One region of the Colwellia sp. BRX8-9 genome, then DNA from elsewhere that is predicted to be linked to it. Evidence: predicted binding sites of a transcription regulator. Region 1 holds the regulator's gene; the other holds the start of a gene.
What was found. Region 1 encodes NrdR, which represses ribonucleotide reductase genes. Its sites were predicted from a motif close to AAACACNANATNTNGTGTTT; they were not measured.
Positions count from the first base shown of each region.

Region 1 (7,046 bases):
ACAAAAATTAAAATCAGAAAAAGTGGTGATGTCATTAAGTTAATCTTTATGACAATACGCTGAGTTGGTATTAAGATGAATAACTCGATAGAATTAACATTACAGCAACAAGACCGCTTTCAAACGGCGTATCAACATATATTGAGTTATTCTTTGAAACGTACTGCAAATTATCAGCAAACATTCACCCAATGGATGACAGAGTATGAAAAATTACTCCGTCATATCATTACCGGATTTGAAGCAAAACCGTCAATTCAAGATGAGCTTTTTCAAGAAATAGCCCTCAATCTTTGGCGGGCACTACCTAGCTTTAGAAATGACTGTACGGTAAAAACTTTTGTCGCTCGTATTGCTCATAATGTTTTAGCTACGCATGTTGCCAAAGCAGTAAAAAGTGTCAAGGTAGAGCAAAGTATTGATGATATTTGCCAAGAGACAGAGCAAGATAAAATTCAACCTACACCCCATCAGAGCTTAGAAAAACAACGTAGACAACAACGTTTAGCTCAATCTATTAGGCAACTTAAACTTGAACAACAGCAAGTGATCACCTTAGCGCTCGAAGGCATGAGTTATCAAGAAATTGCCGATATTTTAGTGATATCCGTTAATCTTGTTGGTGTGCGTTTACAACGCGCAAAAATCGCTTTGAGTAAGTTAATGGAGGCGGTATGAACGAAGAAGATTCCCTGTTACATAAAAAAAGTAAAGTGATTTTATCTACTCAAAGTCAAGCTGAGGCGATACTTGATGTTGCAACTTTACCCAAGAATAAAGCGACTAAACCACTCGATAGTTCGGTAATTGATGAACAATGGGCGCAGATGAGCCAAGACTGGCAAAGCCAACCTATTATTAAAACCGATATTAACCGTTTACTTAAACAAACAAAGCAAAGAACTGTGTGGGCTAAATCTTTATTAGTCATAGATATTATGGCTACGTTGGCTATGTTGTTTGTAGCTAGCTATATGTGGCTCAGTGGCTCGAAAGATCAAGCAACCATTATTTACTTAGGTGGTGGTGGCATTCTTTCCATTATTTTTGTAATATTTGCCATTAAAGCTCGTTTATCGGCATGGAAAATAAATTGTGGAAGTCCTGATAAAGCAATTGAACATGCCATTCTCGGTTGTCAGTCGTCTATTAGCTACATCAAGTTAATAAAGTTCTCTTGTCTCATTATTGGGCCCTTTGCCAATTGGTATGTTTTTGCTGTCACCGAGCAATTAGAAAAATCGCCCATTGTTGGTCTAGCTATTTTGAATATATTTCTGGTGAGTATTTGGCTTGTCAGTCAGTCTTTTTATATAAAAAGGCAAGAAGAGTTAAAACAACTAAATGATATTTTAATAAAATAAATATTGGTTATTTCTTAATAAGATAGATTATATTTTGTTTTTCTGCTTTATTTCTGTTTTAAATTTCTTGTTATTGCTTTTTTTCTTCGTTATATTCTATTTGCTGTTAACGTTGATCAAAGCTGTAAAAGTTTTTATCGATAATAACAGCAACACTCTTGGCATATTAGATTACTAAATGAGCTAAAGCTTGTACCTTTATCCGTGTACAACTGAGCTGATTTCAGGCAATATACGCCGCATAAATTTTGCTATCCATTAGACAATTGTCTGTAACAGCTAAGGCTGAATAATTGAGGAAAAACCATGTTTACACGTGATATGAATATTGCTGATTTTGACCCGGAACTTTATCAAGCGATGAGCAATGAGAAAGTTCGCCAAGAAGAGCACATCGAACTTATTGCTTCAGAAAATTACTGTAGCCCGCGTGTTCTTGAAGCACAAGGTTCTCAATTAACTAATAAATATGCTGAAGGTTACCCAGGCAAACGTTACTACGGTGGTTGTGAATTCGTAGATATCGCTGAGCAATTAGCCATAGACCGTGCAAAAGAATTATTTGGCGCAACTTACGCGAACGTGCAACCTCATGCTGGTTCTCAAGCTAATGCTGCAGTTTTTCAAGCGCTTGTTACTCCAGGTGGTAAAGTGTTAGGAATGAGTTTAGCGCACGGTGGTCATTTAACGCATGGTTCTCATGTTAGTTTTTCTGGCAAGTCTTACGAAGCATTTCAATACGGTCTTCACCCAGAAACAGGTGACATAGATTACGAAGAAATGGAACGTTTAGCACAAGAACATAAACCAGAAATGATCATTGGTGGTTTTTCTGCTTTCTCTGGTGTTGTTGATTGGGCACGTATGCGTAAAATCGCAGACGGTGTTGGCGCATACTTTTTCGTTGATATGGCTCATGTTGCTGGTTTAATTGCCGCCGGTTTATATCCAAACCCAGTGCCACATGCGCATGTTGTTACTACAACTACTCATAAAACATTAGCCGGTCCTCGTGGCGGTTTAATTATTTCGGGTTGTGATGATGAAGCTATCTATAAAAAATTAAACTCTGCTGTTTTCCCAGGTGGCCAAGGTGGCCCATTAATGCACATTATTGCAGCTAAAGCGGTTGCATTTAAAGAAGCATTAGAGCCTGAGTTTAAAGTTTATCAACAGAATGTTTTAGACAATGCTAAAGCTATGGTTGCTGTTCTTCAGGAACGCGGTTACAAAGTTGTTTCTAACGGCACTGAAAACCACTTATTGTTACTTGACTTAATTGATAAAGATATTACAGGTAAAGATGCTGATGCTGCATTAGGCCGTGCCCATATTACGGTAAATAAAAACTCAGTACCTAACGACCCACGTTCTCCGTTTGTAACTTCTGGTTTACGTTTAGGTACTCCGGCTATTACGCGTCGTGGTTTTGGCGTTGTTGAAACTCAAGCATTAACGGGTTGGATTTGTGATATTTTAGACGATATCAACAATGAACAGACGGTTACTGATGTTAAAGCCAGTGTTAAAGAACTTTGTTCACGCTTCCCTGTATACGCGTAAATTAAGCTAACGACTTTAGTGTCTTAAGCGATATAGCTGTGGCGCTTAAAGTCTAATGGGAAAAGCTATAAATAAGTTAATGTAACAATAGCTTAATTAGACTAAAATGGCCGCATTAGCGGCCATTATTGTTTCTGTCAATTAAACAGAGCTATGTGTCGAAAGTACCGAGTCCATTAAGATAAAAATATACTTATTGGGATTGGTATAACCTTTTTTGGAGCTTTCCATGTATTGTCCTTTTTGTAGAGCCTTAGATACCAAAGTCATTGACTCTCGTTTGGTCTCTGACGGTCATCAAGTTCGCCGTCGCCGCGAATGTCTAGCCTGTCATGAGCGCTACACTACCTTTGAAACTGCTGAGTTAGTTATGCCACGTATTATTAAAAATGATGGTTCACGTGAGCCTTTCAATGAAGATAAAATGCGTAATGGTTTAGTGCGAGCACTCGAAAAACGTCCGGTGAGTGTCGAGCAAGTCGAACTATCGATTAATAAAGTCAAATCAAAGCTACGTGCCACTGGTGAGCGAGAAGTATCGAGTGAGTTGCTTGGTAATATCATCATGGAACAATTAAAAGAATTAGATAAAGTCGCTTATGTGCGTTTTGCCTCGGTTTATCGCTCTTTTGAAGATATTCGCGAATTTAGTGAAGAAATTGCGCGCTTAGGTAATGAAAAATAGATGAAAGAATTTTCAGCTGAAGATTACCGTTTTATGCAACGGGCTATAATGCTTGCCAAACAAGGACATTATACCACCTCGCCTAATCCGCGCGTTGGTTGTGTTTTGGTAAAAGATGGTAAAATTGTCGGAGAAGGTTTTCATCAAAAAGCGGGTGAAGGCCATGCTGAAGTTAACGCGTTAGCAATGGCGGGTAAAAATGCGCAAGGTGCAACCGCTTATGTAACACTTGAGCCTTGTAGTCATTATGGGTTAACGCCACCCTGTGCTAAAGGACTTATTCTTGCCGGTATTAAACATGTCATAGCGGCGATGGTTGATCCAAATCCTAAAGTTGCTGGTAATGGTTTAAAAATGTTAGCACAAGCGGAAATATCTTCGCAACACGGTTTATTGAGACAAGCGGCTGAAGATTTAAATGTTGGTTTTATCAAACAAATGACCACAGGTTTGCCCTACGTCCGTTGTAAATTAGCGGCGAGTTTAGATGGAAAAACCGCGATGAAAAATGGTGAAAGTAAATGGATTACTTCGCCTCAAGCTCGACAAGATGTTCAGCGTTTACGCGCACAAAGTTGTGCGATTATCAGTGGTGCTGACAGTATATTAACCGATAATGCAAAAATGACGGTACGTTGGTCTGAGCTAGGGGAATTAAAAGATAGTTATCAAGAGGAAGACGTTAGGCAACCGATAAGAGTGATTATAGATACAAAAAATCGCTTAACGCCTAACTTAGCTTTATTTAATGAGCACAGCCCAATAATTTTAATTCGTCGTACCATTGAAAACATTCATCAATGGCCTCATTTTGTAAAGCAGGTGGTTTTACCTGTAGTCAATACATTAGCTAATGAACAACAGATTGACTTACATGCATTACTTCAATATTTAGCTAAGCTAAATTTAAATGATGTACTCATTGAGTCAGGTGCTCGATTAGCGGGTGCTTTTATTGAACAAAATTTAGTCGATGAATTGATTTTATATCAAGCCCCTAAATTGATGGGTGCAGACAGTAAAAGCTTAGTGAATATGACAAGCATTGAAAGCTTGAGCCAAGCAAAAGAACTAAATATAATTGATTTACGTATGATCGGCAAAGATATCCGTATTATTGCTAAACTTTTACCGTAAAATTTTAGTATGGTGTTGAGTTTTACTTGACCTAAAAATGACTTAAAGAGTGATTATGTTCACAGGAATAATTGAAGCAGTTGGTAGCATTCAAGCGATAAACATTACTGGACAGGGTGCAAGAATTGTTATTTCCACCGGTTTATTAGATATGAGTGATGTTAAATTAGGTGATTCAATAGCGACCAATGGCATTTGTTTAACCGTTGTCGCTTTTGACTCATCAACTTATAGTGCCGATGTTTCTAATGAAACCTTACAGCGTACTGGCTTTGTTGATTATCAAACAGGGCAGGCTGTTAATTTAGAAAAAGCCATGTTACCCACCACTCGTTTTGGCGGACATATGGTGTCTGGCCATGTCGATGCTGTGGTTGTAATAACCTCGATTGAACATAATGGTAATAGCCTAGAATACTGGCTTGAAATGCCAAGTGATTTAGCGCCATACATTGCCGAAAAAGGCTCTATCACAATTGACGGCACGAGCTTAACAGTTAACAGTGTCACCGATGATAAATTTCGTCTAACGATCGTTCCTCACACTAACGCGCAAACCATTATTGCTCAATATAAAGCGGGCACTAAAGTCAATTTAGAAGTTGACTTAATCGCCCGTTATATCGAAAGGCTATTAACAAAAAAAGCCGCTAGCACGGCCGAGCACCATAGTTCTGGTGTGACTCATGAACTATTAGCACGTAACGGTTTTATGAAGTAAACAAACAAGGTGGCGTTTGTATATCAAGCGCACTATTGTATTCCTCAAAATTATGAAAAAAAATTAAATAAAAGAGATGATCATGAATTTAAATACCCCACAAGAAATTATTGACGATATTGCTCAAGGTAAAATGGTCATTTTGATGGACGATGAAGACAGAGAAAATGAAGGTGACTTCATTATGGCTGCTGAAAAAGTAACCCCCGAAGCCATTAATTTTATGGCGACTCACGGTCGTGGTTTAATTTGTATGCCGATGACGGTTGAAAAATGCCAGCAGCTCAAGTTACCTTTGATGGTTGAAAAAAATGACGCTCAATTTAGCACTAATTTTACTGTGTCAATTGAGGCCGCTCAAGGAGTAACTACCGGGATTTCTGCTGGCGATCGTGCAACGACTGTATTAGCTGCTGTTGCCAAAGATGCTAATCATTTAAGTATTGTTCAGCCGGGGCATATTTTTCCATTAATAGCCAAAGATGGAGGTGTATTAAATCGCGCAGGCCATACGGAAGCTGGAACCGATTTAGCGCGTTTAGCGGGTTTAGAGCCTGCCGCCGTTATTGTTGAAATACTCAATGAAGACGGTACTATGGCGCGCCGCCCAGACTTAGAAATTATTGCTGAAAAGCATGATTTAAAGATGGGCACCATTGCCGACTTAATTGAATATAGAAATGCTAATGAGACCACTATTGAACGTGTCTCTCAATGTAAGTTACCAACAGCCTTTGGAGAATTCGATTTAACAGTATTTAAAGACACCATTGATGGACAGGCGCACTTTGCCCTAACTAAAGGTGAGATTAAAGCTGACGAACCAACACTAGTTCGTGTTCATCTAGAAAATACCTTTAGAGATTTATTATTTAGCCAACGTGAGAGTGTTGCTCAATGGCCAATGGCTAATGCTTTAGAAAAAATTGCCAAAGAAGGCGGTGTTTTAGTACTTTTAGGTAAGCATGAATCTACTGCGGAGTTAATTTCTCAAGTTGAAAAGTATGCAAAAATTGATGCGGGTGAAGTTGTTAATGAAATAAAGCGTCATGTTGGCTCTCGTAACGTTGGCGTAGGCTCACAAATCCTTTCTAACTTAGGTGTTAGTAAGATGCGCTTGTTAAGTTCACAAACTAAGTATCATTCGTTATCAGGATTTGGTCTTGAAGTTGTTGAATATATAGCGGAATAATTAACGTTAGTCCGAGTTTGTTCATCTATAGAAATATTTTTATAGATGAACATTTAAGCTTGTGATTACGTTAAAATTGATAGCGATAACTCACTGATATTTCTCTGCCTTTTCCTGGTACTTCACCGTTAAATACTCTTGGGTCGAAGACAACATAATCTTTATCCAGTAAATTTTGCGCAATTAATGAAAGTTGCTGTTTTTTATCAAGCTCATAAGTGACTTTACCTGAAATTAAAAAATACTGTTTTTGTATAAAACGGACATCATTAATTGGAGGTAGTGTTACTTCATCTCGCCAAATACCATTAACATTGAATTTCCATTGTCCTGACTTATAGCTTAAATTGGCGCTACCAAAGTGTTTAAAACTCTCGTTAATGG
Region 1 covers NZ_JACGVN010000033.1:21,791-28,836, reverse strand. Annotated here, with positions in the region: gene H4J70_RS19000 (ABC transporter permease) at 1-43, shown strand, start outside; gene H4J70_RS18995 (RNA polymerase sigma factor) at 76-678, shown strand; gene H4J70_RS18990 (hypothetical protein) at 675-1,364, shown strand; gene glyA (serine hydroxymethyltransferase) at 1,671-2,927, shown strand; gene nrdR (transcriptional regulator NrdR) at 3,157-3,612, shown strand; gene ribD (bifunctional diaminohydroxyphosphoribosylaminopyrimidine deaminase/5-amino-6-(5-phosphoribosylamino)uracil reductase RibD) at 3,613-4,749, shown strand; gene H4J70_RS18970 (riboflavin synthase) at 4,805-5,470, shown strand; gene ribBA (bifunctional 3,4-dihydroxy-2-butanone-4-phosphate synthase/GTP cyclohydrolase II) at 5,553-6,662, shown strand; gene H4J70_RS18960 (TonB-dependent siderophore receptor) at 6,733-7,046, opposite strand, start outside.

Region 2 (7,046 bases), on a different contig from region 1:
CAATGGCAACAGCAAAGTCTCCAACTCGTATATCATCTGAGTCAGCTAATTTTACTTCAATTAAATCTTCAGCGTCTATTTGTAGTAAAGCGATATCACTACTGGCATCGGAGCCAATTCTCTTGGCGGTGATTTGACGACCGTCTTTTAACGTTATTTGAATTTCATCAGCTTCATTGATGACATGATTATTAGTAACTATGTAGCCTTGTGCAGCATCAATAATGACCCCTGAGCCTAAACCTCGAAATTCACGTTTTCTTGCTTGGTTTTGTTGAGGATTACCAAAGAAAAACTTTAAAGCATCTGGTACTTTAGATTTATCTTCGTGGGTACCGGTAACCGAAATTAGCACGACACCCGGAGTAACCTTCTCTAGCATCGGCGCTAAACTTGGCAACTGTTGACCACTAACGGAAAAAGGTAAATTGGCTTGGACGGGCAAACTTGCCACGGCAATAGAGCCGGAAAGAAGAATACTTGTTGCTAAAACAGACAGTTTTTTCATAAAAGAGACAACCTTCTTATAAACATAAATGATTAATGTAATTTTATACTTAACTAAAGACCTATGCTGTGTGCGTTAGTTCCAAAGAACATTAGCCTACATTTGTAACACTTTGTTTCTTGTCGGCAAAAAGTCCACTCGCTTGACCTGAGTAGTCAAGTGGTGGTTCTGTGCTTGTTTCTTCACTCTTACGTTCGGCTCGGCTGTGACGTAATGATACGGTTTGTGCAAGTTGTTCTTGTGTTTCTTTTGAGAAAAAAGGCATGCCATCAACGTCTGAAGGTGTTGCTTGTTTTAATAACTGCGTACTTTTTTCCATTTGCAACATGGCTGTTTGGCAAGTGCTATTCATTTTGTCCAAAAGTATTGTTGAATCATCTAAATGTTCTGCAACATCGAGTTTATATTGCGCTAAAGCGGCTTCACTATTACTAACGCGTTCACTAAGTTTCTGGTTGTCTTGGACTGATGCAGATAAAAAACGACTAGCAACAAAACCTATTGCCGCACCAACTAATAAAAGAAAAATTGCTAAAACTATATCCATAGTGTCAAACCCTCGTTATATTCAATAAAATTAGTAAAAATATGGGAACTTATTTTGTATAATAGCGCTTCTGTTCGCGCTTACCTAATGAATATGATTGCGAATTTGTTAATTTCAAGAAAATATTTCATTAGTCCTGTAAAGACTTTGTGAAACAAAATATAAGTGGCCAATAAATGATCAAGCTTTCACCTCTAGATAAGTATAATGAAGATTTAACTCGTGATGATTTTTTACATGACGATGCGCAGGAAAATGCGGTAAAAAACTTACAGCGTCTCTATGAAGATCTTCAAAATAAACCCTTACCCGTTGAAGGATTTAAGAAGGTGCTTAATCGCTGGAAGCGCATTGTTGCCTCATCTGAAACCAAAACCATACAAGGACTTTATTTTTGGGGTGGCGTTGGTCGAGGGAAAACTTATTTAGTTGATACATTTTATGATTGTTTGCCTTTTGAAAATAAAATGCGTGTTCACTTTCATCGCTTTATGCACCGTGTTCATCAAGAATTAAAAACATTAACCGGGCAAGCTGACCCATTGAAAATAATTGCCAAACGTTTTGCTGATGAAACCTGCATTATTTGTTTTGATGAGTTTTTTGTTTCCGACATTACCGATGCAATGATCCTTGGCGCTTTGTTTGAAGAATTATTTGCACATAATGTTACTTTAGTGGCAACGTCAAATATTATACCTGACGGTCTGTACCGAAATGGTTTGCAACGCGAACGTTTTTTACCAGCCATTAAACTCATCAATAAACATTGTGATGTGGTAAATGTCGATAGCGGTATTGATTACCGTTTGCGAACCCTAGAGCAAGCCGAGATTTACCATGCTCCACTTGATGCAGAGGCAAGTGAAAACCTGGCGCAATATTTTATTCAATTGTCGGTCAAACCAGGTAAGAAAGATGTTGACGTTAAAATAAATAATCGCTCATTATCGGCGATTGAAGAGTCAGACGGTATTGTGCACTTTGACTTTTCGGTGTTGTGTGAATCCGCACGTAGTCAAACTGACTATATGGAGATAAGTCGTTTGTATCACACGGTATTATTAGCAAATGTTAAACAAATGAGTGTCGATCGTGAAGATGCGGCCCGTCGATTTATTGCCTTGGTTGATGAATTTTATGAACGTAATGTAAAATTAATTATTTCTGCTGAAGTCGAAATGGAAAATTTATACAGCCACGGTGGTTTGGAATTTGAGTTCAAACGTTGTTTAAGTCGTTTACAAGAAATGCAGTCACATGATTATTTAGCAAGTAAGCACTTACCTTAGTGAGATAGTAAAACTTACTTAAAGATAATTATAAAAATGCCGATTTAACGATCGGCATTTTTTTATGCCAATTTTAGCGTTATTACGCTAACTAGCTATATGTTGTGTTATTTATTGATCTTGATCGCAATATGTAGTGCTTTGGCTTTTGTCATTTATTTTTATAGGTAATATACACCAAAAATAAAATGATAAAGGAATGCTGATGACAAACGCTTTTTCACCAGGCTTAGCGACAAGTATTAAATTACAAGACGCTTCAGTTGATATTTGGGATAAAAAATACCGCTTAAAAGACAAACATGGCCACCCGCAAGAGAATACTATTTCAGAAACATTTCATCGAGTTGCCTTAGCGCTCGCGGATATAGAAAATAAAGATAAGAAAAAGTGGTACGAGAAATTTGTTTGGGCGATGGAGTGTGGCGCCTATCCTGCGGGACGAATAATATCAAATGCAGGTGCCGAAAAATTTAAGCCCGCCACATCAACAATAAACTGCACGGTTTCAGGCACTATCGACGATTCAATGACGGGTATATTAACTGCGGTGCACCAAGCAGGCCTAACGTTAAAGGCGGGGTGTGGTATTGGTTATGAATTCTCAACTTTAAGACCCAGTGGTGCCTTTGTTGCTGGCGCCGGTGCCACAACTTCAGGTCCACTGTCGTTCATGGATATCTTCGATAAAATGTGTTTTACCATTAGTTCTGCCGGCGGGCGGCGTGGTGCGCAAATGGGGGTTTTTGATATCTCTCACCCTGATGTTAAACGTTTTATTTTAGCGAAGCGCGAGGATGGTCGGTTACGGCAATTTAATTTATCACTACTGATCAGTGATGAATTTATTGCTGCTGTAAAAAATCAACAAGACTGGTTACTCAATTTTCCTATTTCTCACCAAGAGTTACTTGCCGATGATATCGCTATCACCGATCGGGATAAAATACTCTTCAAAGAGAATTATTTTGATAACGCTTATATTAAAAAACATAATTATGTATTGAATCATGAAGGTAAAATCGCCTGTAAAATTTATAGCTCGATACCAGCTGTTAGGCTGTGGGATATGATAATGAGCAATACATTTAACTATGCTGAACCAGGTTTTTTACTCATTGACCATGCTAACGAAATGAATAACAACTGGTTTTGTGAAAAACTACGTGCAAGTAATCCCTGCGGCGAACAAATATTACCACCCAACGGTGCTTGTCTGCTGGGTTCAGTAAATTTAGTTAAATTTGTTGAGCAACCTTTCACTTCTAGTGCGAAATTTAATTGGGATAAATACCGCGAAGTTATTAAAGTTTTTACCCGCATGCTCGACAACGTAGTAGAAATTAATGGCTTACCACTGCCTGAACAACAGCAAGAAATTCAAAGTAAGCGCCGTCATGGTATGGGGTACTTAGGATTAGGCTCAGCTCTGACATTATTAAAAATACCTTATAATAGTCCTGAAGCCCTGGCTTTTACTGATAAAGTATCAAAAGTTTTAGCGATAACGGGGTGGCAAGAAGCGTTAAATTTAGCAAAAGAAAAAGGTCCTGCGCCGATACTTGCACAAACGTTCGTGGTAACTCAGCAAATGCTAGTAAAACGCCCCGAAATGATAAAAGACGGCATAAAAGTGGCGGATAAAATAAAAGGTTCAGTTCTGCACGCAAAATACAGTCGTTATATGCAGCGTATCGCTGAAGAAAATCCTGAACTTGTCGAAGCGTTAGCTGAGGTTGGCGCCCGTTTTACACATCATTCTTCAATAGCACCCACAGGCACTTTAGCGCTCAGTCTAGGTAATAATGTATCTAATGGTATTGAACCAAGCTTTGCACATGAATATCACCGCAATATTATTCGTCAAGGTAAGAAATCAAAAGAATCCGTCGCTGTTTCAAGTTATGAACTGCTGGCATATCGTCATTTTATCAATAAAGATGCTTTGGCATATAGCGAAGATGACAATAAAAAGCTGCCTAACTATTTTGTATCTGCCGATGCCATCGCTCCTAAAGAACATGTTGATATTCAGTCTGCGGCACAATACTGGATAGACTCGTCTATTTCAAAAACAATTAATGTTCCAACTGATATCGATTATGAAAACTTCAAAGATATCTATTTGTATGCATACGACCAGGGCTTGAAAGGCTGTACGACTTTTCGTTTTAACCCAGAAGTCCATCAAGGCGTATTAGTAAAAGACGAAGAACTCGCTAATGTAACGTATCAGTTTACCTTAGCCGATGGCACTGAGATTTTAGCGAAAGGTAATGAAGAGGTGGTTTACGACGGCGAAACGCATACGGCTGCAAATCTTCATGACGCTTTAAAAGAAGGTTACTACGGTAAGCTCTAAAAGCCCTGGCAAAAAATAACGAGGAAACTAATAATGAGAGAAATTAATCAAGCGATCACTGCGGTTAAGGTGTTAGTTGCTGATCAGCTGCCTGTTAAAGAAAAAATAAAAGGCATCGCGGATAAACTCACCGAAAGTACAAAACGTCCTGAAATGTTAATTGGTTCTACTTATAAAATAAAACCGCCAGTATCAGACCATGCTCTTTATATTACTATTAATGATATTTTGCTCAATCAAGAAAGTGACCAAGAAACTCGCCGTCCTTTCGAAATTTTTGTCAATTCAAAAAATATGGAGTTTTATTCTTGGGTAGTGGCGCTAACACGGGTTATTTCAGCGGTATTTCGCAAGGGAGGTGACTGCACCTTTTTAGTCGAAGAGCTAAAAGCAGTATTTGACCCCAAAGGTGGCTATTACCAAAGAGGCACAGGTATATTTATGCCATCGGTGGTCGCTGATATTGGCCATGTTATTGAAACACATTTAAAGGCATTAGATATGTTGCCAAAAAGTGAAAGAGATAACCACCAACAAGCCTACATTGAGGAAAAGCGCCAAACAATAAAAGCTAAAGAGGGAAGTGAGCTATTAGCTTTTCCAACCACAGCAAGCCAATGTGTAAAATGTTATCAAAAGTCGGTAATCTCATTAGACAATTGCGCTACTTGCTTAAATTGCGGCGATTCAAAATGTGGTTAGTTACTAGCTAGCGATTGTATTCGTGATAAAAGTTTAAAAAAAGTGCAATTGATTGTGATTTATAGGTGATCTTAGTAGATAACTTCTGTATAATCCGCGCTCCCTGCGTTACAAATGCCTACTGTTTTTGACTTTTGTGAAAAGTAGTGGCGATGGACTCGATACTCGAAGGGGTAGAGCGTGGTCTTTTTAACCGGTGATGCTAATTCTTAGCATTCATCATTTAAAGTAACATAATAAATATTGGGTTTTTTAATGAAAACTTTTGTAGCAAAACCAGAAAGCGTACAACGCGAATGGTTCTTAGTGGACGCCGAAGATAAGACTTTAGGACGTATCGCTACTGAAATTGCAACCCGTTTACGCGGCAAGCATAAAGCAGAATATACTCCTCACGTAGATACTGGCGATTACATCGTTGTTATTAACGCTGAGAAAGTGAAAGTAACTGGTAATAAAGCGAAAGGTAAAATTTACTACTCGCATACAGAATTCCCAGGCGGTCTTAAGCAAATTAGTTTTGAAAAACTAATTGAAAAAGCTCCAGAGCGTGTTTTAGAATTCGCAGTTAAAGGTATGTTACCTAAAGGTCCTTTAGGTCGTGAAATGTTCCGTAAGCTTAAAGTTTACGCGGGCACTGAACATAAGCATACTGCACAACAACCACAACTTTTGGAGCTTTAAGCAATGGCTGATAATCAATATTACGGTACTGGTCGTCGCAAGAGCTCAACTGCTCGTGTGTTCATGAAAGCTGGTAACGGTGCAATTACAATTAACAAGCGTGACATTTCTGTATACTTTGGTCGTGAAACGGCTCGTATGGTTGTTCGTCAACCATTAGAATTAGTTGAAATGTTAGAAAAGTTTGACTTTAACATCACTGTTGTTGGTGGTGGTATTTCTGGTCAAGCTGGCGCAATTCGTCACGGTATTACTCGTGCATTAATGGAGTTCGATGAAACTTTACGTGGTTCTCTACGTGTAGCTGGTTTCGTAACTCGTGATGCTCGTAAAGTTGAACGTAAGAAAGTTGGTTTACACAAGGCTCGTAAAAAGCCACAATTTTCAAAACGTTAATATTTACCTTATACGTTTTCAAAAAACCGACTTTATGTCGGTTTTTTTATATCTGTCATTTAGAAAAATGAGCATCCGCAGTAAGGTAACTTCGTGGGCTGTTTATTATAAAAGCGACCTTAGGTGATAATAAATAATACAGTGCGAGTTCCAATAAAATGGTAAACTTTAAAGTATCAGTAATAAAAATAATATGCGGGAAAATAGTCGTATTATTGAGCTGTTTACTGAGCACTTTTTCGATGGTTAGCAATTACACTCAACTATATAAGCATTAAAATAATTTATCGGATAGCGAAAGAGAAACTATTCTTTTCTGCGCTTTTTTTGAATAATAATCTTTCGTATTTAGCTGTGTGTTTAAAGTGACAAAGTCAGTGAAATTAAGATATATAACTGATGTTTCGCTTATTTTTACTTGTAAAAAAGTGCTTATTTCTTTATTATCAGAAAAATTTTTTGTCGCAAGTTTGGGCAAACAATTGGAAAGTATTTCCTCTCGCAACTCACTGTAGCTGTGAGAATAATAATTCGAATTTGTTTGAAACAATGTTA
Region 2 covers NZ_JACGVN010000008.1:115,299-122,344, reverse strand. Annotated here, with positions in the region: gene H4J70_RS08900 (Do family serine endopeptidase) at 1-508, opposite strand, end outside; gene H4J70_RS08895 (YhcB family protein) at 600-1,055, opposite strand; gene zapE (cell division protein ZapE) at 1,232-2,347, shown strand; gene H4J70_RS08885 (adenosylcobalamin-dependent ribonucleoside-diphosphate reductase) at 2,553-4,709, shown strand; gene H4J70_RS08880 (NrdJb) at 4,743-5,411, shown strand; gene rplM (50S ribosomal protein L13) at 5,667-6,095, shown strand; gene rpsI (30S ribosomal protein S9) at 6,099-6,491, shown strand.
Region 2: H4J70_RS08885 (adenosylcobalamin-dependent ribonucleoside-diphosphate reductase) is a predicted target of NrdR. The motif match lies at 2,470-2,489, and genes of this name have one in related genera.